3 regions of the Thermogemmatispora onikobensis genome follow, and region 3 is predicted to be linked to each of the others. Evidence: riboswitches for the same ligand, from Rfam matches in the RefSeq annotation. Region 3 holds a riboswitch; each other region holds the start of a gene.
The links. Region 3 has a riboswitch for thiamine pyrophosphate ahead of BGC09_RS04850 (ABC transporter ATP-binding protein). Riboswitches for the same ligand answer to the same signal wherever they lie in the genome.

Region 1: it holds a riboswitch for thiamine pyrophosphate, as region 3 does, so the genes downstream of both, BGC09_RS16155 (purine-cytosine permease family protein) here and BGC09_RS04850 (ABC transporter ATP-binding protein) in region 3, are expected to answer to the same signal.
Region 2: it holds a riboswitch for thiamine pyrophosphate, as region 3 does, so the genes downstream of both, thiC (phosphomethylpyrimidine synthase ThiC) here and BGC09_RS04850 (ABC transporter ATP-binding protein) in region 3, are expected to answer to the same signal.

Annotation. Positions count from the first base shown of each region.
Region 1 covers NZ_BDGT01000039.1:1,884-11,698, forward strand. The annotation lists gene melA (alpha-galactosidase) at 1-662, opposite strand, end outside; TPP riboswitch at 913-1,070, shown strand; gene BGC09_RS16155 (purine-cytosine permease family protein) at 1,372-2,940, shown strand; gene BGC09_RS16160 (7-carboxy-7-deazaguanine synthase QueE) at 3,246-3,947, shown strand; gene BGC09_RS16165 (cellulose binding domain-containing protein) at 4,492-6,390, shown strand; gene BGC09_RS16170 (hypothetical protein) at 6,902-7,093, shown strand; gene BGC09_RS16175 (hypothetical protein) at 7,268-8,143, shown strand; gene BGC09_RS22605 (hypothetical protein) at 8,388-8,705, shown strand; gene BGC09_RS16180 (RNA polymerase sigma factor) at 8,663-9,214, shown strand; gene BGC09_RS16185 (HEAT repeat domain-containing protein) at 9,388-9,815, shown strand, end outside.
Region 2 covers NZ_BDGT01000008.1:83,393-93,207, reverse strand. The annotation lists gene BGC09_RS05730 (MBL fold metallo-hydrolase) at 186-1,139, shown strand; gene BGC09_RS05725 (YrdB family protein) at 1,198-1,554, shown strand; gene BGC09_RS05720 (phosphoketolase family protein) at 1,869-4,244, shown strand; gene thiC (phosphomethylpyrimidine synthase ThiC) at 4,388-5,725, opposite strand; TPP riboswitch at 5,783-5,896, opposite strand; gene BGC09_RS05710 (SDR family NAD(P)-dependent oxidoreductase) at 6,173-6,940, opposite strand; gene BGC09_RS05705 (TetR family transcriptional regulator) at 7,150-7,776, shown strand; tRNA gene BGC09_RS05700 (tRNA-Leu) at 7,978-8,063, opposite strand; gene BGC09_RS05695 (Ppx/GppA phosphatase family protein) at 8,390-9,815, shown strand, end outside.
Region 3 covers NZ_BDGT01000007.1:18,525-28,339, forward strand. The annotation lists TPP riboswitch at 354-468, shown strand; gene BGC09_RS04850 (ABC transporter ATP-binding protein) at 900-1,670, shown strand; gene BGC09_RS04855 (ABC transporter permease) at 1,667-2,458, shown strand; gene BGC09_RS04860 (ABC transporter substrate-binding protein) at 2,505-3,578, shown strand; gene BGC09_RS04865 (WD40 repeat domain-containing serine/threonine protein kinase) at 3,861-6,107, shown strand; gene BGC09_RS04870 (thiamine diphosphokinase) at 6,178-6,825, opposite strand; gene BGC09_RS04875 (FAD-binding oxidoreductase) at 7,186-8,547, shown strand; gene BGC09_RS04880 (SDR family oxidoreductase) at 8,556-9,293, shown strand; gene BGC09_RS04885 (ArnT family glycosyltransferase) at 9,306-9,815, opposite strand, start outside.

The DNA of each region.
Region 1 (9,815 bases), on a different contig from region 3:
CGCTCGCGCAGACGCGGATACAGATCCTCGCCCCGCCAGCGCAGCTCAGTAAACCAGGCCAGATGGTTGATCCCAGCGCAGCGCCATTCCAGCTCTTCGTAAGGCACCTCCAGATAATGCGCCAACTGGCGCGAGGTCCACTGCACACTATGGCACAGCCCCACCGTGCGCAGGCGCGTCCCCCGCAGAGCCGCCAGCGTCAGTGCCGACATCGGATTCGTATAGTTCAGCACCCAGGCTCGCGGACACAGCTCCTCGGCATCGCGCAGGATCGCCAGCCAGGCCGGTCCCGTACGCAGCGCCTTGAAGATCCCTCCAGGACCAATCGTATCGCCGATACACTGATCGATCCCATATTTCAAAGGAATCTCGTAGTCCTGGCGCACATAGTCTAGCCCGGCCACCTCGATCGTATTGATCAAGAAATCGCTGCCTGCCATCACCTTGCGCCGCTCCGTCGAGGCTTCGACACGCCAGCGCTTGCCGCTGCGCTCGATCAGCTTCTCGGCGATACGGTGGGCCAGCTCCAGCCGCCGCGCATCCACATCAACCAGGGCAAAGGTCCCCTCATCCAGCCCCTCGCAGAACAGCACATCGGTCATCAGTTGACGGGCAAAGACGGCGCTCCCGGCGCCCATCATGGTGATCTTCACGTGGGTCACGACCTCATGCCTCCTTGGCGCTCGCAGGCGCGGTAGCCTGAGCCGACCGACCGCAGCCACCGGCGTACTGCCATGCCAGATTGTCCATCATCTGCAGTCAGTATAGCATCTGCCACAGGCCGCGGGCGAGCCAGCCAGCCGGGTCCCGCTTTGCCAGAGAGTGCCAAGAGACGCGACTCTTGCTTGCTTGACATGGCTGCCACGATCTGCTATACAGGTAGCAGGCAACACCGTTGCAGATAAAGGAGAAACAGGCAGTCACGGGAGCTCGGGAGAGCCGGGCTGAGAGGGTGACCAGACCTGTCGCCGTGGGTTGCACTGCGCCGCGTTGCGAGCAGGCCGTACCGTCACCGACCGCCAGAACCTGATCTGGGTAATGCCAGCGCAGGGAGCGTGCTTGATCCTATTGCCTGCCCCGCAGGCTGGGGCAGCCCCCAAAGCGAGCAGCCTAACGATCCCGAGGTGCTGGCGGAGAGACAGGCACGAGCCAGCACCCTCGTTCCTTGGCATCAACGCCCGATCGATCAGCCAGCTCCCCCACCAACGCAAACAGAGCAGCCGCAGCCCCTCTGTCGCCCTTGGGACAGACCGGTACCTCTGCCACTCCAGTGCCTGCCCCTTGGTGAACCATCCAGGCTGTAGTTAGTCCAGCCAGCGGCTTGACGCACCCCACAGAGCGCAAGCTGTCAAAGAAAGGAGCAAGCCAATTATGGAGCCAGCAATGGAGCCACAGGAATCAGGCAGCGGCATCCTGCAAGTACGGGGAGTAGAAGCAGATGATTTCCTCAAAGTCGAGCGCCACGGCATGGAGCCGATTCCCGAAGCTGATCGGCATGGCAGCGCGCGCGAGCTGGCACTTGTCTGGACTGGAGCAATGGCCAATTACCTATCGCTCCTGACCGGGGCCCTGGCCATCGGGGCCCCGCTCGTGCTGGGTCTGAGCCAGGGACAGCTTGGCCTGCTTGACAGCGCCATTGCCATCGTCATCGGCTGCGCCCTGGCCGCCGCCCTGCACGGTCTGACCAGCGCCACCGGCGCCCGCACCGGTACTCCGCAAATGGTCTTCGCGCGCGCCGTCTTTGGGCACCGCGGCGCCTATCTTGGTGCCTTCCTGACCTGGCTGATGGCCGTCGGCTGGTTCGCCGTCGACTGCGTCATCGGCGGCTGGGCCCTGGTGCAGCTCGCCAGTCTGGTCGGCCTCCCCAGAACGCCGCAGACCGCCCTCATCGCCATCGCCCTCGTCCTCATCGCCTCCGTCATCGTCGCCGTCTACGGACATCAGACCGTCCACGTCTTCGAAAAGTACGGCGCCATCGTCTTCATGGCCTTCTGCCTCCTGCTCTTCATTGTCCTCTTCCCGCGCATCAACTGGAGCCTGCCGACCACAGTTCACGGGCCGGCGCGGCTGGCCGCCATTGTCACCGGTGGCGGCTTCATCTACGCCCTCATTGCTTCCTGGATTCCCTTCGCCTCCGACTACTCGCGCTACCTGCCCACGCGCACGCGCGCCGGCAGCATCGCCTGGTGGGCAGGGCTGGGGATCGGCCTGCCAACGGCCCTGTTGGGCATCCTTGGCGTCGCCCTGGCCACCATCAACCCGGCCAATCCTGATCTGCTGAGCGTCATCACCGGCGCCGCGCCTCCCTGGCTGCTGGTCCCCTTCCTGCTCTTCGTGGTTCTGGGCGAAATCTGGGCCAACTACTTCGACGTCTACACCGCCGGCCTGGTGGCCCTGGCGATGGACATCCCGCTCCGGCGCTGGTGGTCGGCCTTCCTCTGCGGCCTCGTCGGAGCGGTGGGCGTCGGCTGGATCGGCTTTTTCTCCCGCTTCAGCTTCAGCGAGGCCCAGACCTACAGCGAGCTGGTCAACCGCTTCCTCAACGTCTACATCGACTTCCTGCTCCTGACCTACCTGTGGGTGCCGGCCTGGGCCGCCGTGCTCCTCATCGACTTCTTCGTGCTGCGCCGGGGACGCTATGCCGCTGCAGAGCTGACGCGCGGGCGGGCCGGACGCTACTGGTATCGCGGCGGCGTGGCCTGGCGAGCCGTTCTCTCCTGGCTAGTGGGCTTCGCCATTACCATCCCCTTCATCGGCTCGGCGACCTTACCCTGGCTGAGTCAGCCGTGGCAGGGGCCATTAGCCCACCTGTTAGGCGGCATGGACCTGAGCGGCATCATCGGGGCCGTCGTCAGCGGCCTCCTCTACCTCCTGCTGAACCTGCCCCGCCTGCGCCAGCGGCCCGCCGCCAGCGCTGCAGAGATGGCAGCCGCCAGCTAACGGCTCCTATTCCGCAATCTATCCAGCCAGAGCTACAAGGGTTAGCGTTGGGGAGAGATGGAGGCCGCTGGGACGGGCTTTCGGGAATCGAAGGTCCCGTCCCCCCGTTCCAGGCACGCTTGACAGACCAGAGAAAATCTAGCCAGAAGGACCCTCAGCCACCGCGGGCGGCTCCTCTCTCCTCCCTCTCCCGAGAACGTCGAGCGCCGGGAATGGGAAGCACTCAGGGAGCCGGCCAGCAAGACAAGCCGAGAGCTAGCAAGATAGAGACGAGGTCAATCAAGAGAAGAGACGGGTTTCTGACGATGTTGGTGATGGAGATTTATCGCTCGATCCAGGGCGAGGGCAGCCTGATGGGCGTGCCGACAACGTTTGTGCGCTTCTTCGCCTGCAACCTGCGCTGCTCGTGGTGCGATACTAAGTACTCGTGGAGCGTGCGCGAAGGCGGGAGCTGGGAAACGCTCCCTCCCGAGACCGTCGCCGAGCGGGTGAACGCCCTCGGCGCCCGCCATGTGGTCCTCACCGGCGGCGAGCCAACGCTCCAGAAGGAGCTGCTCCAGCTCGTTACCCTGCTGAAAACCCAGGGCCACCACCTGACCGTCGAGACGAACGCCACCATTTTCCCTGCTCTGGCCGTGCCGCTGATCGACCTGTGGAGCCTCTCGCCCAAGCTGCCCAGCGCCGGCAGCGGGGCCAACTACCTGCGCCATCCTGTCATCGAGCAGTTTTTACATAGCCTGCTCCCAGAACAGCAGCAGTGGAAATTTGTGGTGCGCGACGACTACGACGAGCAGGCCCTGCGCGCCTTGCTGGAAGCTCATCCGCTCTTCAAGGAGCGTCATCTGCCCATTATTCTGCAACCGGAGGGCAATGCCGCCTTGCCCGATTACCCCACCGCATTGGCCTGGCTGGCCGAGCGCGTGCGCGACCCCTTCTGGGATCAATACAATGTGCGCGTCCTGCCGCAGCTGCATGTCCTGATCTGGGGACGCCGCCGCCTGGTCTAGCCTCAGGAAGAGAGAGAGAGAGAGGAAGGAAGCCAGGCAGGAAGAAGAGAAGGCCACTGGCAGGCGGCTCAGGGAGCAATGGGCTTTCCCTGCCCTGCTTGCGGCTTCCCTGCTACAGCTAGAAGTGTAGCCGATCTACGTGAAAAGTCAACTTTCATCGGATTTCGCGGAACAAATGGCCCAACTCTCCTAGCATGCACCCGCTGCCCGCCTGGCGTACCCTACCTCACTGCCTATGCCCTGTCGGCTAAGTGCTCTCTTCCTGTCTAGCTGCTCCCTTGACAGCGTTGAGCACGGAAAGCTATATCTCTCATTGAGTGTCTTTCATCTTAAGTAGTCACTCACATCCAAGATAGCCCATAGTTTGCTGAAAATTTTCAGCAGGGGAAATGAGACTGAAAATTTTCAAGCAGGGAACACAGGAAAGTGAGTGTGGTGCCCGTTCCTCCCTCCAGGAGAAACGAGGCCACCTCACTCAACGTGGCCCGCGAGAGAGCGGACCACACAGGCAGTCGTTGCTTTGGCTGTTCAAGGAGGAAAAGCGATGTCTAGCAACCAGCCGGCAAGGAGAGCCGGCAGGCTCCTCGTAAGCGTCCTACTGCTGACGAGCCTCGCCGTCAGCGCCGCGCGCTCTCTCTCGACACACACAGCCTACGCCGCCAGTGCCATTACCGTGAATGGGGCGACGCGCTATCAGACGATCGATGGCTTCGGCTTCTCCGGGGCCTTTGGCCCCGCTCAGGAGCTGGAGCAGTCACCCAGCAGCACCCAACGTCAAATTCTGGATCTGCTCTTCAGCACCAGCAGCGGAGCCGGCTTCTCGATCCTGCGCAACTTGCTGCCCTCGGACCAGGCCCACACTATCGAACCCAATAGCCCCGGGAGTCCAAACGCCACGCCGACCTACGTCTGGGACCACGATAGCTGGGGCCAGGTCTGGCTCTCTAAGCAGGCCCAGAGCTACGGCGTCACGCAGTTCTACGGCGACGCCTGGAGCGCCCCCGGCTTCATGAAGACCAACGGCAATGAGACCAACGGCGGCGCCCTCTGCGGCTCACCGGGCGCGAGCTGCAGTAGCGGCGACTGGCGCCAGGCTTACGCCAACTACTTGCTGCAGTACTACCGCGACTACCTCAGCGATGGCATCCGCCTCACCCAGATCGGCGCCTTCAACGAGCCAAATCTCTCGACCTACTATTCGAGCATGGTCATGAATCCGACCCAGACCGCCGACTTTGTGGCCATCCTGGGGCCAACGCTGCGCGCGGCGGGAGTAACGCCACAGGTCGTCTGCTGCGACGGCGAGGGCTGGGACAGCGCCCAAAGCTACGCCAACGGCATCCTCGCCAATCCAACGGCCAATAGCTACCTCGACCTCTTCTCCAGCCACGGCTATACCGCGCCTCCCACAACGCCGATCACAGGATTGGGCAGCCGCCATGTCTGGCAAACGGAATGGGCCAAGTTCGATGCGGCAGACTATAGCTGGGACGACGGCGGCGATGGCTCCGGCTTCTACTGGGCCCAGCAGATCTACACCGGTCTGACCGCCGCCAACCTGAACGCCTTCTTCTATTGGTGGGGCGTCAACTTCAATGCCAGCGACAATGGCTATCTGATCAATGTGGTCAATGGTACCGTGACGCCAGCCAAGCGCCTCTGGAGCTTCGCCAACTATAGTCGCTTTGTGCGCCCCGGAGCGACGCGCATCGGCGCCACCAGCAGCGATACTACACTGGAGGTGACGGCTTTCCTCAACGCCAATGGGACGCTGGCCATCGTGGCCCTCAATACCTCCTATAGCGCGGTACCGGTGACGCTTTCGCTGCAGGGCCTCACCCTGCCCACCAACGCAAGCGCCGTGCCCTATGTGACCGACGCCAGCCATAATACAGAGGCTCAGGCGCCGTTGACCGTGCAGAATAATAGTTTCAGTGCCACGATTGCCGCCCGCCAGCTGGTGACCTACGTGATCGCTGGCAGCTCCTCAGCGACGCCTACGCCCGCACCTTCTCCAACGGCGGGACCCTCGCCTACTCCTTCACCTACCGCAACACCAACAGCGACCGCGGCCCCCACTCCAACGCCAACGCCTTCCCCAACTCCGGGAGCGGGCACCAGCTGCGCGATCCATTATGTGGTCAACTCGCAGTGGCCTGGGGGCTTCAGTGCCCTGATCCAGATTACCAATACGGGGCCGACCCCGATCAACGGCTGGCAGCTTCAATTCACCTTCCCCAACGGGCAGACGATCACTCAGGGCTGGAACGGCTCCTTCAGTCAGAGCGGCAGTACAGTCACGGTGACCAATCTCTCATACAATGCCACAATCCCGGCAGGCACCACGCTCGGCGCCTCGCCCGGCTTTAACGGGACCTGGAACGGCAGCAATACCCCGCCCACAGGGTTCAGACTGAATGGCGTCAATTGCACCACTACCTAGCTCAGGCTGCCTTTGCCCGAGGCTGGCAGCAGGCCGTCGGCGGCCTGGCCTCTCTTCCACAGCGTCTTGAGGTCAGGCAAGCCTTCCTCTCTCCCTCCCTGCGATGGTAAGTAGAGAGGAAGAGAGAAAGGGCACCGAACCGATCCGCTCAAGGCCCCTCTCCTCATCTGGCTCGCCCGATAGCGCTGTCCTGCGCACTGGCCGCCGCGATCGCTCTGGCCCCCACTCCGTTCAGGGCCAGGGCCTTGCAGCGGTAGCCAGGACAGCGCTGGCTTGCTCCCTGGGACGCCCAGCGCAGCGCACCAGGCTCCTGGTCGATCTTTCTTCCTCTGGCGAGGGGCAGGTGGTGAGCTGTCGCTCACATTGCTCTGCTCTCACGCTTTCTGCTATCATAGAAACAGTTGTGTTTGCTGATCTTCTCACGTTCGACGGGCTGTGCTCGCGCGATCACTCGCTGATACGCCTGACGCGCAGCAGGATGTCTCGCGCATGTTCTTGAAGGGAGGCTTTCGTGAAACAGGCATTCACCGGACGCCTGGCTGCTGGCCTCGTCCTGATCCTCGTCGCCATTGTGCTCCCGCTCGTGCTCTGGTTCGCCGCCGGGGGACGAGCCGTTGTTGTCGGCCTCACTGGTAGCCTGCTTGCATTGATCTTCGGCATCTTTCTGCTCGTCGGCATCTTCCCGCCACGCGCCAGGAGCTGAACCGCATCAGAGAGGATCAGACCAGCCCGCTGCCTGACTGGTACGCCAGTCAGGAGACTATCCTCATGAAGGAGCGCTTGCGAAACTACCCGCATGGGGTGGGATCTGGGTAGGCATCTCCTTACTGAAGGAAGTGTCACCTGGTGGCACGTGATAGATGGAGGGAGCAGTCCAATGGCCAGCACTCCGGTTCCGGTACCCTACGAAGACCGGGAAGCCTTCATCCTGGGAGACAGCTTTGACCAGGAGCTGGTCAGGCGCGGCTGGCAATTGCAGCAGGTACGCCGGCCCTATACTGATCCCCTGGTGCTTCGGCAGCCCTGGCTGCGTTGTCCCAATGGCAGCCAGTACAGTGAGCGCGCCCTGTACCGCTGCTTGCTGGCTACCTCTGCTCGTCACGCCTTGCGCCGGCTGCTGGAGCGGCTTCCTTGTCTCTATGGCGATCTCCTCGCAGCCAGTCCTGGTGAGCTGCCCAATGATCGCCTTCTGCAGATGCTCATCGACCAGGAGCTGCTGCTCCGAGAGGGGGCCGCTGTCAAAGCGGGTCCTGCCTTGGAGCGCCTTTACGATCTGGGCCATACACTAGAGTGGCTGGTCGCCGAGTGGCTGCGACTCTACTGTGTGGGACACTACGAGCGCCTCGTGCCGGTGCGTCACGGCGTGAGCCTGGCCTCCCCAGCCATCCCGGGCGATCTGGATGTCCTGGCCTTTCCCGATGAGGGTCCCGTGCTGATCGAATGCAAGTCGCGGAGCAAAGCGATCGAGGAGGACCACTTCGTGCGCTTTGTGGCACGAGCACGCCTGCTCCGCCCCTTCGCGGCCATCTTCCTCGTCGATATTGAAAACCCGCTTCCCAAACAGCGTCTCAGTCAGTACGCGCACGCCCTGCAGCGGCTAGGGTCTGCCCCTCCGCACGGTTCAGGTGGCTTTTACTTCACCGCCGAGCGCATCTATCTGGTGAATACTTCGCTGAGCTTCGCTCAGCGCCTACACGAGGTGCTGGAGGACGCCCGTCGCCGCCAGCCCAGCTCAGCGCGAGCGCAAGGCTGAGGCCCCCACGCCAGCCTGGCTTGCTCACGTACCAGCCAGCGCTATTGCCCTTCCCACAGAGACCCCTCCCTATCTCCCCACCCATCTGGGCTATGCCGGCGGCGCTCCTCGCCAGTTCGGCATCAGCGAAGCACACGAGAGAGTAGAGGCGTATCAGACATCTTGGCTGATGTCTGTATCACGCCGCTCAGGGGTGGCAAGGGCTTAATAGAGGGATCATAACTTTTCAAACAAGGAGCGAATAATGTACAAGATTGTTGATAACGCTCCTGAACAGATCACTCAGCGGGTCCCGGATCGGCAGAGGACTGGCCTGCGGGCGCCGCTGACTGGCTCTGCTCGCTTGCTATCTGCGCCAGAGTGTGGAGGAGCCAGCGAGACCGCCATGACAGGGATGCGTGGTAACGAGCGCGGACGGGAGCTTCTTCCTGAAGTGGTTGTAGGGGGCGTTCTACTGTTTTCTTACGTTCCTCCATTCTTTGAGGTCTGTCAAGTCGTAGATGAGGAGTTCGGTACCCAATGGAGCAGGACGATCTTTCTCAAGGGATTGAAACGGAGCTAGTCAGCCTGCGCCCCGCCCTGGAGCGCTTTTTCCGGCGGCAGCTGCACGACTCCTCAGCGATCGACGATTGCGTGGACGAGACCTACGCCCGCGCCTACCAGAGTTTACGTCAGCGTGCCCTGCCCCTTTACCATCCTCGCGCCTGGCTCTTTAAGATCGCACGGCGCGTCCTGGCTCAATATCGGGCAGAGGAGCAGAAGCGCCGGCGTACGGGTCAGATCCAATATTACGCAACAACCGACGGTGAGTTGCGCTCCGAGATCGATGATCTGGCCGATGACGCTGAACAGCAGCCGGAGGCACTGGTAGAGCGGCGTGATCAGGCGCGTCTGCTCGCTCTCAGTCTTGAGGCTTTGCCCCGCTATGAGCAGACGGCAGTGATGTTACATTTCTCGGGCCAGTCAGCGCGCGAGATCTCTGCCCAGACAGGCCGTCCTCGGAGGACGGTCAACGACGATATTCGTCGAGGGATCAGCCGCTTGCGCCGTCTGGTTCACAACCTCGACTGAGGCTCCGAATGAGTTGCTCTTGTCTTGATGATGAGCCGAGAGCGAACAGCGCTCACAATCGCTCGCCTCACTGGGCGGCCAGCGCTAACGCCAAGGTAGCGCCAGCCGCGGCGGAAACGAGCTCGGAGAGAGAGAAGCATCTTTGAGAAAGACAGCAGGGGAGGATTTGCTTCATGTATCAGAACAGCGCTGAACCTTGCACGGGGCCGCTGCGTGCCAGGGAGCAGCCCCCTCAGCCTCACGAGAGCTGGCAACGCTTGCTCTCCCCGGTACGTCAGTCGGCGCTCCGCCCGCTCCATCTGGTGCCCACCAGCGGAGAGGATCAGCTCACGAGCGCTGACACTGAGGCCCATCTTGTTCAGGCTCCCCCTACAGGCGGAGCAGCGGCGGGCGAGGAAGATGATCAAGGCAGCCAGGAAGCGGCGATGACCCTCGGAGAAGTCCCCCGGCTGCGCCCCCTGCCTGATGACGGCGAGGCCATCGTGAGCCAGCTGGCGCAAGCCCTGGAGCAGCGGACCAGCTTACCACGTGACCCGCTCCTGTTGGCTCTGACACACTCTTCCTGGCGCGTACGCGCTGAGGCGGTGCGCCTGCTCGGCCT
Region 2 (9,815 bases), on a different contig from region 3:
GGCTTGCAGTCGTCCACATTTCTGCTGTATTCTGAAACCAGCTTGTCTGAGCCGGCAACAGCGGGCGAGCAGAGCAGCGGCGGACATGTCAACCCAGTCCGGTCCAGTCGAGGAGAGAAGGCATCGAGCCGATCAAACCAGGAGAAAAGCCATCGTGCTACTTTTGTGCCAAAGGAGCACTACTCATGAGCGAACAGGTGACGCTACCCCCGGTCGACACGATCGACGTCACGATTCTCGTAGATAACAGTGTCGATGTCCTGCTGCCCGGCAATGAGATGGTTCAGCGGGCCCCCCTGGCCATAAACTGGACCGAGCGCGAGCAGCTCATTGCCGAGCACGGCTATGCCCTGCTGCTCACAGTGGTGCGCAATGGGTGGCGGGCCTCTCTACTCTACGATGCCGGGCTTGGGCGCAGCACCCTCCTGCACAACATGGATGTGTTGGAGGTGCGTCCGGCTGATCTACGGGCTATCGTGCTCTCACATGGTCACGCCGACCATCACGGTGGGTTAGAGGGCGTCGTACGCCGTCTGGGGAAGCGCGGTCTGCCCTTGCTGCTCCATCCCGATGCCTGGCGCTACCGACGCATCGTCTTCCCAACCGGTACCGAAATCCATATGCCCCCACCGAGCCAGGCCGATCTCGATCGCGAAGGTGTTACCATCATCGAAGAACGAGGTCCCTCGCTGCTGCTCGATGGAACCGTGCTGGTGACCGGTCAAGTTGAGCGCGTCACCGATTTTGAAAAAGGCTTCCCCTTGCAACAAGCGCGTACTGACCACGGCTGGGAGCCCGATATCTGGGTCTGGGATGATCAGGCTATTGTCTGCCATCTCAAAAACCGCGGCCTGGTGGTCCTCTCTAGCTGCAGCCACGCCGGGGTCATCAACATTCTTCAGCATGCCCGGCGGCTTACCGGCATCGAGACCGTCTACGCCTTTGTCGGCGGTCTGCATCTCAGCGGCGCCGTCTTCGAGCCGATTATCCCGCGTACCATCGCCGAACTGCAGGCGATTGGACCCAGTGTCATTGTGCCTGGGCACTGTACCGGCTGGCGCGCGACTCACGAACTGGCTCGCGCTTTGCCCGCGGCCTATATCCAGACCAGCGTTGGCACCACGCTGCACTTTGCCTGATCCCCCTTTTCTCTGGCCTGGTGCACCAGGCCAGGGGCGGGAAACTATTACCATCGTCATGATTGTTGTCATTCTCAAAGAATGTAACCGTGCTCTGCGCTTCCTGCTGGAAGTGGCCATGATCCTGACGTTGAGCTACTGGGGAGCCAGCTCCACCAGTCTGGCGCTCCCACTCAGCTTCCTCCTGGGGCTGGCCCTGCCCCTATTCGCAATGCTTGTCTGGGGCCTACTCGTGGCCCCCAAGGCGCGTCACCGTTTGGTTGATCCCTGGCGGCTGCTGGTCGAGCTGGCTCTCTTCGGCCTGGCTGCTCTGGCTCTGTGGCATCGACAATGCTACCTGCTCGCTAGCATGCTGATGGCGCTCTTCCTGCTTAACCGCCTGGCTCTCTCGCTCTGGGGACAGAACACGGTCTAGCGCATGGACCGCAGCGACACCTTTTGCGTGGCCCAGTCGTACCTGTGACAGAACGGAGATAACTGTTACTATTGTGCCTCTGCTTCTTGTGTGGCCCTGTGCCATTCTTGTGAGAAGGAGCAGGATTGCTGTGAGTGCGCTGTGAGAGGCTCTTGCTATGCTCAGAAAGAAAGCGGGCGCGGCTCACTGGCTGTTCCCCGAGGATGACCACGGCTGTGACCTCGAGCGAGGATCGCCGCAAAAGCTGCCAGAATAACGAATGAATGTCAAGTGGGTATTCTTGCCTTGTTTGTCACTGAACAGAGGAGGGAAGCATGTCGACCGCTGCCGGGGCGCGTACACTCAGCCAGCAGCAGCTAGAACTGATGCATAAGTACTGGTGTGCCGCCAACTATCTGACTGTAGGGCAGATCTACCTCCAGGAAAATCCCTTGCTCAAGGAGCCACTGCGGCCCGAGCACATCAAGCCCCGGTTGTTGGGGCATTGGGGCACCTCGCCAGGCTTGAATCTCATCTACGTCCATCTCAATCGCCTGATCAAAGACTATGACGTCGATATGATCTTTCTGGCAGGACCCGGACATGGTGGTCCGGCGGTGATCGCCAACGTCTACCTTGAAGGGACCTATTCAGAGATCTACCCGGAAGTAAGCCAGGACGAGCAAGGGCTGCGTCGCCTCTTTCGCCAGTTCTCTACTCCTGGCGGCGTGCCCAGTCACGTCGGCGTTCCCATTCCTGGCTCCATCCACGAAGGGGGCGAGTTAGGCTATGTGCTGGCCCATGCCTTCGGCGCTGCCTTCGACAATCCCGATCTGATTGTAGCTGCCGTTGTCGGCGATGGCGAAGCCGAAACTGGTCCCCTCGAAGGGTCCTGGAAAAGCATCAAATTTCTCAATCCCATCCGTGACGGAGCCGTGCTTCCTATTCTGCACCTCAACGAGTACAAGATCTCCGGTCCGACGGTTCTGGGTCGCACCAGCGACGAGCGGATCGAACAGCTCTTCTCGGGACACGGTTACCACGTCTACTTTGTCGAAGGAGACGACCCGCTCACTGTGCATCGGGCCCTGGCCGAAACCCTTGATCACTGCTATCACGAGATCCGCAGCTACCAGCAGCAGGCCCGGACCCAGGGTTTCAGTGGCGTACCGCGTTGGCCGCTGATTGTCCTTCGTACGCCCAAAGGCTGGACCGGCCCCAAGGAAGTCGATGGTATCCCCGTTGAAGGGACCTTCCGCGCGCATCAGGTTCCCCTGGAGGAGGTCAGGACGAAACCGGCTCACCTCAAGCTGCTGGAGGACTGGTTACGCAGCTATCACCCCGAAGAGCTGTTTGACGAAGGCGGACGCCTCCGCCCCGAATTAGCGGCTCTGGCCCCGCAGGGCGAGCGCCGCATGGGCGCCAATCCTCACGCTAATGGTGGAAAACTGCTCGTTGACCTGCGCTTGCCCGATTTCCGTTCCTACGCGCTCGAAGTCTCCAAACCGGCTACCAGCTACTATAGCAACACTCGTCCGCTTGGGGTCTTTCTCCGCGACATTTTCAAGGAGAACGCGGAGCAGGCCAACTTTCGCTACTTCTGCCCTGATGAGACCAACTCCAACCGTCTCGGCGACGTCTTTGCCGTCCAGAACCGGACCTTTTTGGAACGCATCCTGCCTATCGATGACCACCTCTCGCCGGATGGGCGCGTCATGGAGGTGCTCAGCGAGCATCTCTGCGAAGGCTGGTTAGAGGGGTACCTCCTGACCGGCAGGCATGGTCTGTTCGCCACCTATGAGGCTTTTGCGATGATCGCCGACTCTATGATCATCCAATACTCAAAGTGGCTCGAAGGTTCCCGATCCCTCTCCTGGCGCGCACCGATTGCCTCGCTCAACCTGTTGCTCACCTCCACCTGCTGGCGCAACGATCATAACGGCTTCTCCCATCAGGGGCCGGGCCTCATCGATACCCTGCTCTCGCGCCGGGGGAGCATCGCCCGCATCTACCTGCCGCCTGACGCCAACTGCCTGCTCTCGGTGGCTGACCACTGCCTGCGCAGCCGTGACTACATCAACCTGATCGTGGTCGACAAGCAGCCGCATCTGCAGTATCTCAGCATGGCTGAAGCCATTGAGCACTGCCGGCGTGGCCTCTCGATCTGGCCCTGGGCAGGCAACGAGGATGATAACGAACCGGATGTCGTGCTTGCCTGCGCCGGAGACGTCATGACAATGGAGACCGTGGCCGCCGCCTGGTGGCTCCGCCGCCAGCTCCCGCAGCTCAAAGTACGTGTCGTCAATGTCGTCGATCTGATGACACTCTATCCTCCCGAGCTGCACCCGCACGGCCTCGACCATGCAACCTTCGTCGCCCACTTTACTGAGGCGAAGCCTGTCATCTTCGCCTTTCACGGCTATCAGCGCGCTGTCCATCAGCTCGTACACGGGCGCCCCAATCCGGCCCGCTTCCACGTCCGCGGCTACAACGAGCAGGGAACCACGACCACACCCTTTGATATGGTCGTCCTCAACGAAGTCAGCCGCTACCATCTCTGCCTGCTAGCGATGGAGCACACGCCACGCCTGCGCCATCTCACAGCGCCACTCGTGCGCGAATGCGAGGAGCGGCTGCGTGAACATCATCGCTATATCCGTGAGCACCTGGAGGATATGCCTGAAATACGCGACTGGACCTGGACAGATTAAACTCTAAACGGGAGCGACTCAAGGAAGCGATGTTATCTTGCTTCTCTTGCTTCTCTTGAGCCGCTCCCATGGAGTTTCAAGCGCGGCAGGACGACAACAGGATCTGCCTCCGATTGGGACCGCAGCGGCTCAGATGTAACCCCTCAGCGGACCAGCTGCTCCGCCGCCTGTGGATGCGGGCTACCGTCCCGTTGCTGTCGACGCAGCACATGCTCAACAAGATTCATCGGGCAGAATGGCCCACACATTGAGCAGGCCCGCGTCTTGGAAGCGCGCTCAGCGAAGATGCGCCGTGCCTCTTCAGGATAGAGCGCCAATTGAAATTGGGTATCCCAGTCGAGACGATAGCGAGCCTCCGACATCTGACGGTTGCGAGCCAGGGCCTGGGGATGGCCACGAGCTACATCAGCGGCGTGGGCGGCGATCTTAAAAGCTACCACTCCCTCATAGACCTGGCGCGGATTAGGCAGACCCAGATGCTCAGCCGGCGTCAGATAGCAGAGCATATCGGCCCCATGCATGCCTGCCAGCGCCCCACCGATCGCTCCGGCGATATGGTCGAAGCCGGCAGCGGTATCAACGGGCAACATGCCCAGAATGTAGAAAGGAGCACCACGACAGAGCTTCTTCTGCAGCTGGACATTGGCCTGCACTTCGCTGAGGGGCACATGGCCCGGACCTTCAACCATCACCTGTACGCCTGCGCGCCGCGCTCGTTCGACTAACTCTCCCAGGATAATCAACTCGCCCACCTGGGCGCCGTCAAGATCATCGGCAAGCGATCCAGGCCGAAGGCCATCTCCCAGGCTCAACGTCATATCATACTGGCGAGCGATCTCCAGCAGCCAATCGAAATGCTCGTAGAGCGGATTCTCGGCTCCGTTCTCCAGCATCCAGGCCGCCAGCAGGCCCCCGCCGCGCGAAACAATCCCTGTCACGCGCTCCGCCTGCCGGTAATGCTCCAGATTCTGACGCGTCACCCCACAGTGCACAGTAATAAAATCGACGCCAGCCTTGCCATGCTGTTCAATCGTCTCAAACAGCTCATCGGCGCTCATCTTGAGAAAAGAACCCTTCTCGCGCACCGCCCGAAACTCGGCTTCGTAGATCGGAACGGTGCCCAGGGGAACAATACAGGACCCCAACAGCGTCTGACGAATGGCGGGAATGTCGCCACCGGTCGAGAGATCCATGACGGCATCGGCGCCAGCCTGCTGGGCCAGTGCGAGCTTTTGGCACTCCTCTGCTAGATTGACATAGTCGTAGGAGGTACCAAGGTTGGCGTTGACTTTTACCAGGAGGCCCTGGCCGATAGCGGTAAAGTGAGAGAGGGTGCGATGATTGGGGTTGGCTGGAATAACTGCCAGGCCGGCAGCGACCTTCTCGCGGATTGCTTCAACGGGGAGACCTTCGGCTTGGGCCACATAGGCCATTGCCTCGGTAATCTGGCCCTGACGGGCCTGCTCAAGCTGAGTTGGCACTGTTCCACCTCCGGTCATTGTCTGGGACTGACCTGAAGGGGAACCGGCAGCGGGTTGGGCGGCCAGACGGACCCTTCCCTCCGCCGGTATTACCCGGGTCAGGTTCGAGGGGTCGGCCCCGCTGACAGGGGCCCTCTCAGCCCGGTTGCCCGAGCTCCCCCAGGTCCAATGAGAAGCGCTCAGTCGTCTACTGAAAGAATCATACCATATGCATCCTGTTGGTGAGCCACGCTTGATGGCCGGCAGCGCCCTTCTCTGGCTGCTAAAGGCGACAGATGAGCCAATACGATCAGCCTGGGGAAGAGGGTAAGCATCTATCTATCAACCGTGCGGATAATGCCCTTCGCCTGACACTACCCAGGAGCAGGAGGGGAGAGAGCAAAGAGGAAGGGAGCCGCCGGAGCTAGAGAGCTGCCGGGCTCCGACCGCTCCTCAAGCAGGAATAGCTCAAGCTGCTAGCCAGCCTCCGTCAACGGGCAGGATGGCCCCATTAATATAGCTTGCTTCTTTGGAAGCGAGGAAAGCAATAGCTGCGGCGATCTCGTCGGGCGAGGCTACCCGTGAGGGAGCGCTGGCGCGGATGAAGGTCCCAACGCGCTCCAGACCAGACTGACTCGGGACGCCCGACCCCATACCGATAGCTGTCGCCACCGCTCCCGGACAAACGGCGTTGCAGCGAATGCCACGCTCGCCATAGTGGAAAGCAATGCTGCGAGTCAGGCCGATCAGACCATGCTTGGAGACCGTGTACGGGGTGCCGGCGGCGCCGCCGCGCAGGCCAGCCTCGGAGGCCGTATTGACAATCGTGCCGCTACCCTGCTCTAGAAAAATCGGAATGGCCCGGCGGCAAGCCAGGAAGGGACCGTAGAGGTTCACTGCGAGCACGCGCTCCCACAACTCTAAGGGAACCTCAGCGGCGGGCGTCATCAGATCCATGATACCCGCATTATTGCACAGGATATCGAGCCGCCCGTAGGTCGAAGTAGCAGTCGTCAGCATGGCCTCAACGCCACTCTCCGAGGCCACATCGGCGGGGCAGGCGCAGAGCTTTGCCCCCTGCCCTTGCAATTCCGCTACCAGTGCCTGCAACGGCTCCTCGACAATATCGACGGCGACCACCGCCGCTCCTTCGCTAGTCAGGCGCTGCACCAGTGCGCGACCGATGCCTGACGCGGCTCCTGTCACCACGGCGACCTGTTGCTCGAAGCGCATCATCTCTTGCTTACTCCTTCTCTGCTAGGCTGGAGACATCAGAAATTGGGAACTGGAAGAGAAACGCTGAGCCATCCTTGCTCGTTGCCAGATCCAGGCGGCGCTTGACGGCCAGGGCTGCGGCGTCAGTGCACGTGTGGGCTGGTTGTCAACGCCGCTTGTTCGCATTATAATGTCACTAACTGACAAAAGTCAATGAAAGACAAAGGGGAATGAGCGACACGGCCATCTCACAACAGGACCAGGCCGTCCGGTCTGGCCTACGCGAGCGCAAGAAGCGTCTTCTTCAGGAAGCCATTGAACAAGCCGCGCTCAAGCTCTTCCTACAGCGCGGTTACGAGCAGACCTCCATTCAGGATATTGCTGAAGCAGTCATGATCTCGCCGCGTACCTTCTTCCGCTACTTTCCATCCAAGGAAGAAGTCTTACTGGGGCCAACGCGGGCTGTCATGCGGGCCGGGCTAGAGCATCTGCGTACTCTGCCGCTGCCGAGGGTCCAGTCTGAGAACGAGGCAGTGCGCACCGCGCTGAGAGCTGTCTTGCTCTACATTGCCCAGCTCTACCAGCACCAGCGCCGCAGTTTCCTGCTGCGCTATCAGATTGCCCGCCAGGTTCCATCGGTGGCCGCCTTTTACCTCTATGCCCTCTTAGAGGCTGAGATGGCCTTTTATGACCTTCTTCAGGAGCGCGCGGGGGAAGCATATGAGTGTGGCAGGCTTCGCTTGTTAGTGGCCACCCATGTGGCTGCCCTGCGAGTTGCGCTGGAACGATGGCTTGATGAGGGGGCGGAGGGTGACCTCCAGGCTCTTGTCACAAGCTATCTTGAGGCGCTGCACTAAACACGTTGAGTTCTGACCTCCCTGCCCCACATGCTGGTAGCGGGTGCCTTGGGTAGAAGAGAGAGGGGGTGGTGGCTAGCTCGGGGGGAATGACCAGGCTGTCGGTGGGAGAAGCCTGGAGTGGTCAGCCAACGGAAAAAAGGAGCTGCCGTATGTGAACAGCCTCAGCAGGCCCTTTCACATACGGCAGCTCAAGAAGGGTGCCGAAGGTGGGATTCGAACCCACACGCCCGTGGTAAGGCACAACGCCCTGAACGTTGCGTGTCTACCAGTTTCACCACTTCGGCCTGTACGCCGCATGCGGTCCGTTGCCCACCTGCCTGAGCGGTGGGGCTTTCGGTTCCGTGAGGCTATATTACTCCAACTTGGGTTTTCTGTCAAGGGGTTTCCAGGCAAATTTCCCGATTGAGTGCCTTATCCCGGCCCTCTTCTCTGGCCTGCGGGCAAGCATGCTATAATGAGACAAAAGCGGCCAACTGTCGGGTTGCCTGAGAGGCGGCCTGATTCCTGCCAGCTGCCAGCCCAACAGAAGGGAGCAGACGAAGCGAGCTGTCTCAAGGGGGCCGGGCTGGAAGACAAGACAGGTCCTGGAGAAAGAGCGAGACAACTGCCTATGGGAGCAGAATCGCGGCCAATCCGGGCCGCCATCGATATCGGCAGCAACACGATACACCTCGTAGTTGCTCGTTGCTGGCCTGATTACCTGGACATTCTTGCCGATGAGCTTGACCTTACCCGTCTTGGAGAAAGCGTCAACGTCAGCGGGGCGATCTCCGAAGAGAAGGCAGAACTAGCCTTCGCGGTCATTGCGCAGTACGTGACCCTGGCGCGGCGTCTGGGGGCGGAGACCATCCTTCTGATCGCCACAGAGGCCATTCGCCGGGCCAGCAATCGGGCGGCCTTCCTCGGACGGATTGAGCAGCAAGTCGGGCTTCCCGTAGCCCTTATCAGTGGTGAAGCCGAGGCTGTGCTAACTTTCTATGGGGCCACCTATGAACTCTATCACGCAGGGCGGGCCCCTCTTGACCTCGGGGTCGTTGATCTCGGCGGAGGAAGTACCGAGCTGGTCACTGCCCACGACGGGCGCATCACCTGGCGTCTCTCCCTGCCCATTGGCTCCGGCTGGTTGCTCGATCGCTATCTATCATCTGATCCGCCGACTCGTCAAGAACGGGCCACCGCGCGCACCTTTCTGCAAGATTCCCTGCGCGATCTGGTCATCCCCTTCTACCCGCCTGTGCTGGTTGCCACCGGTGGCAGCGCCAATTCTCTTTGGTTACTGGCTGAGCGCGCCTTTGGCCTGCCAGCTAACCAGCGCTCCCTCAGCGCCGAAGATCTGGCTCAATGCGAGGGATTACTGGCGGCCCTCTCGGCGAGCGAGATCGCCGAGCGCTATGGGCAGCCCTATAAGCGGGCCCGTATTCTCCCTGCTGGCACCCTGATCCTGCGAGCTTTGCTGGCGCGCCTGGGGCTGGATCAGCTACTGATTAGTCCCCACGGCATTCGCGAGGGAGCATTGCTAGCCTACGAGCGCTATGGTCCAGCCTGGCTCTACCGGGTTGAGGATCAAGGAGCCGTCGGCGGCCAGGATCGGAAGAGCCACGAGCAGCGTCAGACAGCCGAAGAGGCTGCCCACGACGATTTCCTTGCCTATGGCCGTCGCCTGCTTACTGAGCGCCTGGAGAAGATGCTCTCCTGGCGCCGTCTCCTCCTCAAGGAAGCAGATGAGGAAGCCGTCCATAAGATGCGCGTGGCTTCGCGGCGTCTACGGGCCGCTCTTGACGCCTATCGTGGCTATCTAGAACCAGTGGCCTTCAAGAAGCTCTATCGCCGCCTCAAAAAAACCGCTGCCCTCCTTGGCGCCGTACGAGACAGCGACGTCCTGCTCCTGAACCTGCACGCACTGCTGACAGAAGCTGAGGCCGAGGATCGTCCTGCCCTCCTTTGGCTGCTGGCCGTGCTGGAAGAGCAGCGCGGTCAGCAGGTCGCTGCCCTGGAGGAGCATCTACGCGAGCTAGACGGCGAAGCGCTACGCGCGC
Region 3 (9,815 bases):
TCGCGTGGCACCACGGTACTGGGTCAGGCTCGCACGCTCGGCTAGCGCCCGGCAGGGGTAGTCTTATTCTAACACGTCCGTCACTGCCGGAGTGAGTGTCTGGCAAAAGCTGCCTGGTAGAGGTGGGGGCGCACGGACCCGGTCCAGGCCGGCCTGCTCTGCTTCCGAGGGTGCTCTGCCTCTCTGCTCTGGAACGCACTCACTTCACAGCGGTCGCGCTTATGGGCTATAATAGCGGTGCAGGGGCTGGCGAGCGAGCGGTCAAACCGGCGTGCGGCGCGGCTCCTGCAGTTTCCTGATCTGAGGAAGCGTCAAACACAGCATTTTCTGTTCTGTACTGTCATTCTATCTAATGGCGCTGCTAGGGGAGCCGTTCCAGGCTGAGAGGGCGACCATCGACAGATGGTTTGCCGACCCTGAAAACCTGATCTGGGTAATACCAGCGGAGGGAAGCGGCGAGCGCATTCGCCCTCGGCGCTCGCAAGAGGTGCACCGGTCCTGAGCGAGCCAGCCCAGCGAGGGGGATGCGTATGAGCAGCAATCTCTGCCTCATCGCCACACACCAGAAGCCCATGCATGAGCGCCCGCCGATTGTCGATACAGGTGCAAAAGCTACCACGGTGCCTGCTGCGCGGTGCTGCAGCTAGGTTGGTGGCGCGTGGCGGCCTCTTCCCCCGCTGCATAGACTGCTCGCTGCCAACTCCGAACTGAGCCGGAGGGCAAGGCGCGAGCCATTGCAATGAGGCTCGTTCTGCTCTACTTTGCGCTTCATACCTTTGCTTTGGGTTCCTCTCCTGAGAGTGGCTGTTTCGGTCCCCTTTCAGCGCGCCACTCTGTTCTGCGCGGCTACCAGGCGCGCAGACTTAGCCTTGTTAGTGACCGATCGTGGAGCAACAGCAATGCCTTCGCCCAAATTGCAGCTGACGGGAGTCACGCACTGCTACCGCGCCGGGAGACAGAGCGTAGAGGCACTGGCTGGCATCGATCTGACGGTGAACGTGGGCGAGTTTGTGACCATTGTTGGCCCCAGCGGCTGCGGCAAAAGTACCCTGTTTAATATCATTGCCGGAGTCGAGGAACCGACCGGCGGCACCATTATGCTTGACGGCGCAGTGAATGGCGAGCGCGCCGGCAAGACGGGCTACATGCCGCAGCAGCCGCTGCTCTTGCCCTGGCGAACCGTCGAAGAGAATGTCATGTTGGGCCTGGACATTCGCCGGGTCCCGCGCCAGCTGGCGCGGGAACAGGCCCGCGAGCTGCTCAAGCGCTTTGGTCTGAGCGAGTTCGCCAATCACTACCCGGCCTCGCTCTCCGGCGGAATGAGCCAGCGCGTGGCTCTACTGCGCACCGTGCTTTTTCATCCCTCTTTTCTCCTGTTAGACGAGCCTTTTGGCGCTCTCGATGCCCTGACGCGCCTCTCTTTACAGATGTGGCTGCAGGAACTCTGGCAGAGTCTCCAGGCCAGCATTCTCTTTATTACCCATGATGTTCGGGAGGCCATCCTGCTCTCGGACCGCATCTACATCTTCAGTGCTCGCCCGGCCCGTGTGCTGCGCGTCGTCGAGGTGGAGCTGCCGCGCCCGCGGCGCCCAGAGCAGCTAGCCACGCCCGCGGCGGCCAGTCTCGAACAAGAATTGATCAGCTTGCTGCTAAAGGAGCAGACGGCATGAACGGCAGTGCCTCCACTACTCTGCGCAGGCTGGCCAGCTATGGACCGGCCATTATGCTCGCCACGCTGCTCCTCGTACTCTGGGAGAGCTATGTGCGCCTTGCCCGGGTGAGTCCGTTCATTCTGCCAGCTCCCACGGCTATGCTGCAGGCGCTAGTGACCAATTGGGACCTCCTCTACGAGCACACCTTACAGACGCTGGTCGAGACCCTGATCGGCCTGGCTATCTCGGTAGTCCTGGGTCTGCTTATTGCCGTGCTGCTCGACCTCTCTCCCTGGGTACGGCGCGCGCTTTACCCGCTGCTACTGACCTCGCAGACCATCCCAATGGTGGCGCTGGCGCCGTTGCTGCTGGTCTGGTTCGGCTACGGCCTGCTGCCCAAGGTCTTGCTGGTGATTCTCTACTGCTTTTTTCCTATTGCCGTGGCCTGTGCCGATGGGCTGCTGAGCGTCGAGCCGGAGCTGATCAAGGTCCTGCGGAGCATGCACGCCTCGCGCTGGCAGATCCTCTGGTTGGTGCGTCTGCCAGGGGCCTTACCGGCCTTCTTCTCCGGCTTGCGCATTGCCGTCACCTACAGCGTTACGGGGGCCATTGTCGGCGAGTACGTCGGTGCCGAGAAGGGCCTGGGCCTCTATATGGAGACCTCGGCCAACTCCTTTGCGATGGCCAATGTGTTGGCGGCGGTCCTGATTACTGTCGTCTTGACCATCCTGCTCTTTGGCCTGGTGGCCCTCTGTGAGCGTCTGGCCCTTCCCTGGTATTTTACCCAGGCACGCACGCAGCGCTGAAACGCCGCGCTTTAGCCTTTGCTTGACTTGAAAGGATGCCTCGCCTATGAGCAACAGAACGCGCTTGACAGTAAGCATTGTGATCCCGCTGCTGGTCATTGTGGTGGTCGTGGGGGCTTTCCTCTGGCAGCAGCATGGAGCCGGCTCTGGAACCAGCACCAGCCCCACCGGTACCGGCACAGCCCGGCCCCTGACGACGGTCAAGCTGGCCCTCGACTGGACGCCTAATACCAATCACACGGGTATTTATGTGGCCCTGGCCCAGGGATGGTATGCCCAGGAAGGGATCAGGTTGGAGATTCTGCCGTATTCTTCGAATGTCTCGCCCGACGTGCTGGTCAGTACTGGCAAGGCCGATGTGGGCATTAGCTCGACCGAGGGCGTGGTCACCGATGCAGCCCTCGGCCAGCCGGTGGTCTCGATCGCTGCTATTATCCAGCATAATACTTCAGCGCTGGTGACGCTGGCCAAGTCCGGCCTGAAGCGTCCGCGCGATCTCGATGGCAAGGTCTATGCAGCTTTCGGCGCGCCTTACGAGACGGCGGTGGTGAGCGCCATTATCAAGCACGACGGTGGCAAAGGGGTGTTTCGCAGTGTGACACTGGATGTCGATAGTATGCAGGCGCTGGAGACGGGGCGTGTCGACTTTGTCTGGGTCTTTGAAGGTTGGGAAGTCATCCAGGCTCAGCGCCAGGGGGTGCAGCTGAATGTCTTCCCGGTGACCAGCTATGGCATTGCCGATTACTATACCCCCACCTTGATTACGGGGCCAGGCCAGATCAAGGAGGAGCCGGATGTACTGCGTCGCTTCATGGCGGCGACGGCGCGAGGCTATGAGTATGCGCGCCAGCATCCGCGTGAGGCGGCGCAGATGCTGCTCAATATGGCTCCCAAGGGCACCTTTCCTGATCCCGGCCTGGTCTACGCCAGCCAGGAGTTCTTGAGTCCGCGCTACGCTGACCCAGCTCGCCAGTGGGGCTGGCAGGACTCCGCCCCCTGGCATGGGTATCCTCAGTTCATCCTGGATACGGGCCAGATTAAGAATAGTGCCGGTCAGGTCGTGCGCTCGCTCAATTTCGACTCGCTCTATACGAATGCCTTCCTGCCTCAGTCTCAGTAATTGAGCGCCTGGCGCTACTGGCCTGGCCCGAGCAGGATAGGTGGCGGCCAACGGAAGAGCATGCCCGGTCGACTCCTCCGTTGGCCGTTGGGCTTTTGGGCGGAGGCTGGACGGGAGTGCTGCTCTCCTCAACCAGCCAGACAGAGCGGCTGAGCAGGCAAGGCAGGCGGAGGCCGATACCTCGGCGCACTCTCTTCGTTTCATCAAATAGATGGATATCCTGCCATGCTGGATCTATCTGCTCGATAAGCTGCTCTAGCCTTGGTGCGAAGAACCACCGTTATGCAAACATCCGACCGCTACACCTTTTGCCCGACATGTGGGGCCGCCAACAGTTTGGAAACCCAGGTCTGCCAGTACTGTCAAGCCTCTCTCTCGCCTGCTGCTGATCCTGCAGCTACTGCCGACCCTTCGTCGACCCAGGGAGCGCCGATCATTATCAAGATCGAGTCTGATGTGGAAGCGCAACCGGTAGACAGCCGTTCGCTCGTGCCGCTCTGGCCCGGGATGGTTTTGCGCGAGCGCTATCACATTCTGCGTATCTTGGGACGTGGTGGCTCTGGGGCGGTCTATGAGGCCAGCGACCTGCACGAAGGTGAGCGCCGTGTGGCTATCAAAGAGATCGTGGCCTTCCACCTAGAGCCACGAGTGGCTGCTGAGACGATCGCCTCCTTCTACAGCGAGGCCTCGCTGCTGGCGACCTTGCGCCATCCCAGCCTGCCGGAGGTCTACGAGTATTTTACCGAGCAGGATTGCTGCTATCTGGTCATGGAATTCATCCAGGGTGAGACGCTGGAGGAGCGTCTGCAGCGCAGTCAGGGTGGTCGCCTTCCTCTCGATGAGGCCCTGGAGATTGCCGTTCAGCTCTGCACGGTCCTTGAATACTTGCATTCGCGCCCGGTGCCTATTATTTTCCGCGACCTGAAGCCGGCCAATATCATGCTCGATAGTGTCGCCGGACGGGTCTGCCTGATTGACTTTGGCATTGCGCGCCGTTTCAAGCCAGGCCAGAGCCGCGATACGCTCGCCCTGGGTTCACCTGGCTATGCGGCCCCTGAGCAGTATGGCAGGGCGCAGAGCACGCCCCAGGCCGATATCTACGGGCTGGGGGCCACGCTCCACCAGATGCTCACAGGCGTTGATCCCTCAGAGGCCCCTTTGCACTTTGTCCCACTGCGCTCCTTTGATCCGGCCCTCCCTCCTGAGCTCGATGAGCTGGTGGCGCATATGGTAGAGATTTCCCCCCAGAAACGGCCAGCCAGCGCGGCAGAAGTGCGCCGCCAGCTTGAGTCGATCCGCCACCGTCTTCCACGCACCCGACGAGCCAGCAGCCGCGGGCAAAGCCAGCAACCATCTCCAGCCCCGGGAAAGCGCAGGCAGCCAGGGGCCCAGCCTTCATCTGCTGGACCGTCTGCCGCCGCTGCTCCTTCGGCCCCAGCGCTACCGCGTCGTCTGCTGCTCATTGCTGGACCTTTCGTTCTGGGGGCCGTGGTGGGCATCTTTGGAGCGCGCGAGCTGGACCTGCCCCTGATCCCGGCCTCGGCCAACCTCCAGACGCCGACCGTCTTCGCTCGCACGCCGGCAGCCAATCTGCTCTCACTCCCGCGTGTGAGCGTGAGCCTGGCCCTGAGCTACCGCGGCCATCAAGCCCCAGTTCGCGCCCTGGCCTTCTCCAGCGACGGGCAGTATCTGGCTTCTGGTGACCTGGCGCATGCGGTTCACATCTGGGAGCCGCTCTCTGGCGAGCTGCTGCTGCGCTATGATGATCATCGCGCGGCCATTACCTCCCTCGCCTGGCTCCCTGGCACCAGCGTGCTGGCTTCGAGCAGCGAGGATGGCACAGTCCAGGTCTGGGATGTGGCTCAACAGCGGCGCCTGCTTGTGTATCGGGGCCATCGGGGAGCTGTGCGAGCGGTCAAGGGGAGCACAATAGGTTTGTTCGCCTCGGGAGGAGTCGACGGCAGCGTGCAGGTCTGGGATGCCAGCACTGGCGCGCGCAGCTTGCTGCTCCTGGACGAGAGCCGTGCTCCGATCAGCGCTCTGAGCTGGTCACCGGCGACTACCATCCTGGCCTCTGCCGATGAGCAAGGCAACGTGTTGCTGTGGGAGACCCGTAATGCGGCGCTGAGCGCGCGTCAGAGGGTACTCGACGCTGTGAGCGGGCAACCTGTGGCCCTGCTAGCACTGGCCTGGTCGCCCGATGGCTCGCAGCTGGCAGGTGCCGGAGCCGACGGCCAGGTTGTCTTGATCAGTCTACAGGGCAGCGCCTTTCTGGGCGGCCAGGTCGTCTCATCGTCCCCCTGCACCGCTCTGGCCTGGTCGCCAGATAGTCGCCTGCTGCTGGTTGGCAGCGGCAATCAGGCTACCATCTGGCTGGCCAGTACAACCGCTTACAGTCCACTCTACACCTATGAAGAGCAGGACGGGAGTGTGGCGGCAGTGGATTGGTCGCTGAATGGCGGGCTGCTCGCTTCCACGGGCGGGAAGAGCGTGCGTGTCTGGAGTGTGAGCAGCAGCAGCAGCAGCTAATCCACGCAGGAGCTGGAAATGACCGGGCGAGAGGACGAGCGAGCTGCTGCCGACAGTGGCCTGGAGCGGATCAGAGGAGGTCGCTGCGCGTGTGGATGATCAATAGCTGGCCGCTGACCAGGGAGATGCTGGCCTCCGGCTGGATCAGCTGATTGCTGACGCCACGGGGCCGGCCAAAGACGAGCCTCTCCCCGTGCAGCGGGTAGTACAGTCCCTGGGTAGAGACGCCCTGCGCATCGCCCGCCAGCGGCAGCAGCGAGACCAGGTCGCCGGTCTGACCACGGACCTGCGTGACGCCGGGACCGCGCAGCAGCCAGCAGATGGATGGCCCGTCGACGAGGCGCACCGTCACTTGATCATAAGCTGCCAGCAGCAGCACGTTAGCCAGGGCGTGGTCGCAGCGGGCCCCACCCCAGGCTCCCAGAATGGTCACAGCCGTTGCTCCCTGCTCAATGGCATATTGGAGCGCCAGCTCGCTATCGGTCTCGTTCTTCTCGACAGGCGTTTGCACAAAACGGCAGCCAGCGGCCTCAATTTGAGCCGCCAGGGCAGGCGCGAGCGAATCCAGGTCGCCCAGTACGACAGCTGGCAGCCGGCCCAGGCGAAGAGCGCTCTCGGCCCCACCATCTGCCGCCAGAACCAGGTCTGCCTGGCGCAGGACCTCCTCAACCAGAACGCTCGGGTGCAGCGTTCCACCGGCGAAGATTACCGCCTGCATCTCTGCATGTCGACTCCTTTCTGCCAATTGTTGTCGCCGCCCGTCCTGGTCCGTTCAGGACGGCGGGCGGACAGCTCTTGACTGGAGAGCATTGTACCATCTCGTCGACATAGCAAACGAGGGCCAGAAAGGGGCAGAGACGTGCAAAGCGGCGAATAATGACGTACAATGGCCCTGGTTGGCTGGAAGGCTTCTGGCTGTCCGCAGCTGCTTCTCCCTGGCTACCCCATCAGTGCAGTGAGTGAGCGACCTCTTGCTGTCAGCCTGCCAGCTTGCCAACAAGCCAATGTGTAGCTCTCTTGGAGCGTTGTCCGTTCTACAGGTGGAAGTCTTCACTTCGCCACGTGGGGGAAACAAGCGATGCTTTCCACGCAAGCGATACCGCAATCATGGGGGCGCTATCCGCGCGTCAAGCCAGCGCGCGTCATACCGATCTACTGGCGTGATCAACTGCCCGATCTGCGGACCCTGCCCGGCCCGCTGCTGGCCTACGGCTATGGCCGCAGCTATGGCGATAGCTGCCTCAACGAAAATGGAACAGTGCTGGCGGTCAGTCACCTGCGGCGTTTTCTGGCCTTTGATGAGGAACAGGGGCTGTTACGCTGCGAGGCCGGGGTCTCGCTGGCCGAGATTCTGGACCTGGTTGTGCCTCGGGGCTGGTTCCTCCCGGTCTCCCCAGGCACGAAATTTGTATCGGTGGGTGGCGCCATCGCCAACGATATTCACGGTAAGAACCATCACAAGGCGGGAACCTTCGGCTGCCACGTTACGCGCTTCGAGTTGCTGCGCTCGAATGGCGAGCGCCTGATCTGCTCGCCGACTGAGAATCGTGAGCTGTTTGAGGCGACCATTGGCGGCCTCGGCCTGACGGGCCTGATCCTCTGGGCCGAGTTTCGCCTGAAGCGCATTCACAATCCCTATATTGATATGGAGCGTATCCGCTACGATTCGCTCGAAGAGTTTATGGAGCTGTGTGCCGAATCCGACGAGCAGTATGAGTATACAGTGGCCTGGGTCGATTGCCTGGCGAGTGGCAGTAAGCTCGGACGGGGGATCTTCATGCGCGGCAATAATAATCAGTCGCCCGAATATGCTCACAAGCCATTGCCGCGTAAGCTACCGCTGGCTGTGCCCGTTGATCTACCGTCCTTTACCTTGAATACGCTGACACTGAAAGCCTTCAATACGCTCTATGATCACTCACAGCTGCAGAAGCGTGTCTTTAAAGTCGTCCCCTATGAACCCTTCTTTTATCCTCTCGACTCTATCCATGACTGGAACCGCATGTATGGACCGCGCGGCTTCTTCCAGTATCAGTGTGTCGTGCCTTACGATCAGGGCTACGATGTCATGAAGGAGATTCTGCAGCGCATCAGCCGTTCTGGTCAGGGTTCCTTCCTGGCGGTCCTGAAGAAGTTTGGAGACGTGCGCTCGCCTGGTCTGCTCTCCTTCCCGCGTCCGGGCCTGACCCTGGCTCTGGATTTTGCCAACCAGGGGCCGAAGACGCTGCGCCTCTTTGATGAGCTGGATGCCCTGGTACGCGAGAGCGGCGGGGCGCTGTACCCGGCCAAAGATGCGCGTATGCACGGCGAGGATTTCAAGCGCTTCTTCCCGCGCTGGGAGGAGTTTATGCGCTCGGTTGATCCAAAGTTCTCATCCAGTTTCTGGAGACGGATGGCCCTTGTTCCTTCGCGGGAGCAGTCTGCCACGGTAGAGGTTTGACTATGGTGTTGCAGAAAGTTGTGATTGTTGGAGCGACCTCGGCCATCGCCTACGAGGCGGCGAAGTGCATGGCGGCCCGGGGCGCCGAGTTGTTTCTGGTTGGGCGCAACCCGGCAAAACTGGAGACGGTAGCCGCCGATCTGCAGGTGCGTGGGGCTCAGCGGGTCGAAACCTTCGTTCTGGATGTTAACGATGTGGCGCGCCATCAGGAGATGTTCGACGCCGCCGTGGCGGCCTTCGGCTGGCTGGATGGCCTGCTCATTGCCCACGGTACGCTTGGCGATCAGCGCAAGTGCGAGCTGAGCGTTGAGGAGACGCTGCGCGAGTTCCAGACCAATGCCCTCAGCGTGATCGCCCTGCTAACGCTGGTCGCGAATTATTTTGAGCAGCGCGGGCGCGGCTGCATTGCGGTGCTCTCTTCGGTGGCAGGCGATCGCGGGCGCCCCAGCAACTATGTCTATGGCGCTGCCAAGGGGGCGGTCTCGATCTTCTTGCAGGGCCTGCGCGCTCGCCTGGCCAGGCACGGCGTGGCCGTTGTGACCATTAAGCCGGGACTGGTCGATACGCCGATGACGGCTCACTTGCGCAAGGGGCTGCTCTTCTCTAGCGCGCGCCGCGTTGGGCGCGGCGTCTACCGCGCCATGCAGCAGGGCCGTCCGGTGGCCTATTTGCCCGGCTACTGGCGCCTGGTGATGCTGATCATTCGCCTGATTCCGGAGCGGGTCTTTCAGCGCCTCTCGCTCTAGCCTGCTTCCAGCTCAAGACAGAGGTAGGTAGTTGACCTGGCCATTGGGGCCGATCTCCAAAAAGTAGAGGGGACGCCCCGGGAAGGCGCGGCGCAGGCGCGCGAACTCCTCCGGCTCGCTGGCCCGGGCATAAATGATGTCTCCCTGCTGTAAGAGGGGAGCGTTGAGGGGAAAGAGGACGAAGTCGTAGAGTGCCAGGTCGCTGGTGACGACAATGGCGTGATGTACTGGGGGCTGGTAGATGGCCTGCAGATCGATCTGCGTTCCGGCTGGCAGCCCGCTGTAGTTGTGATAGAGGCCGATCTGTCGCGGAGTATAGTACACGAGGTTGCAGGCCAGCAGAGCAGTGAAGAGCAGGGCCGTCAGCAGGCTGCATTGTCCAGGCAGACCGACCACGAATGGCCCAACGGTGGGCTTTTGCCTCGTCGTCGTCGGCTCGGATGCAGCTCTCTCCTGCTGGGATTGAGCGGCCCGGCTGGCTGAACGGACCCGCAACACCTGTCCCACGCTCTGGATGATGGC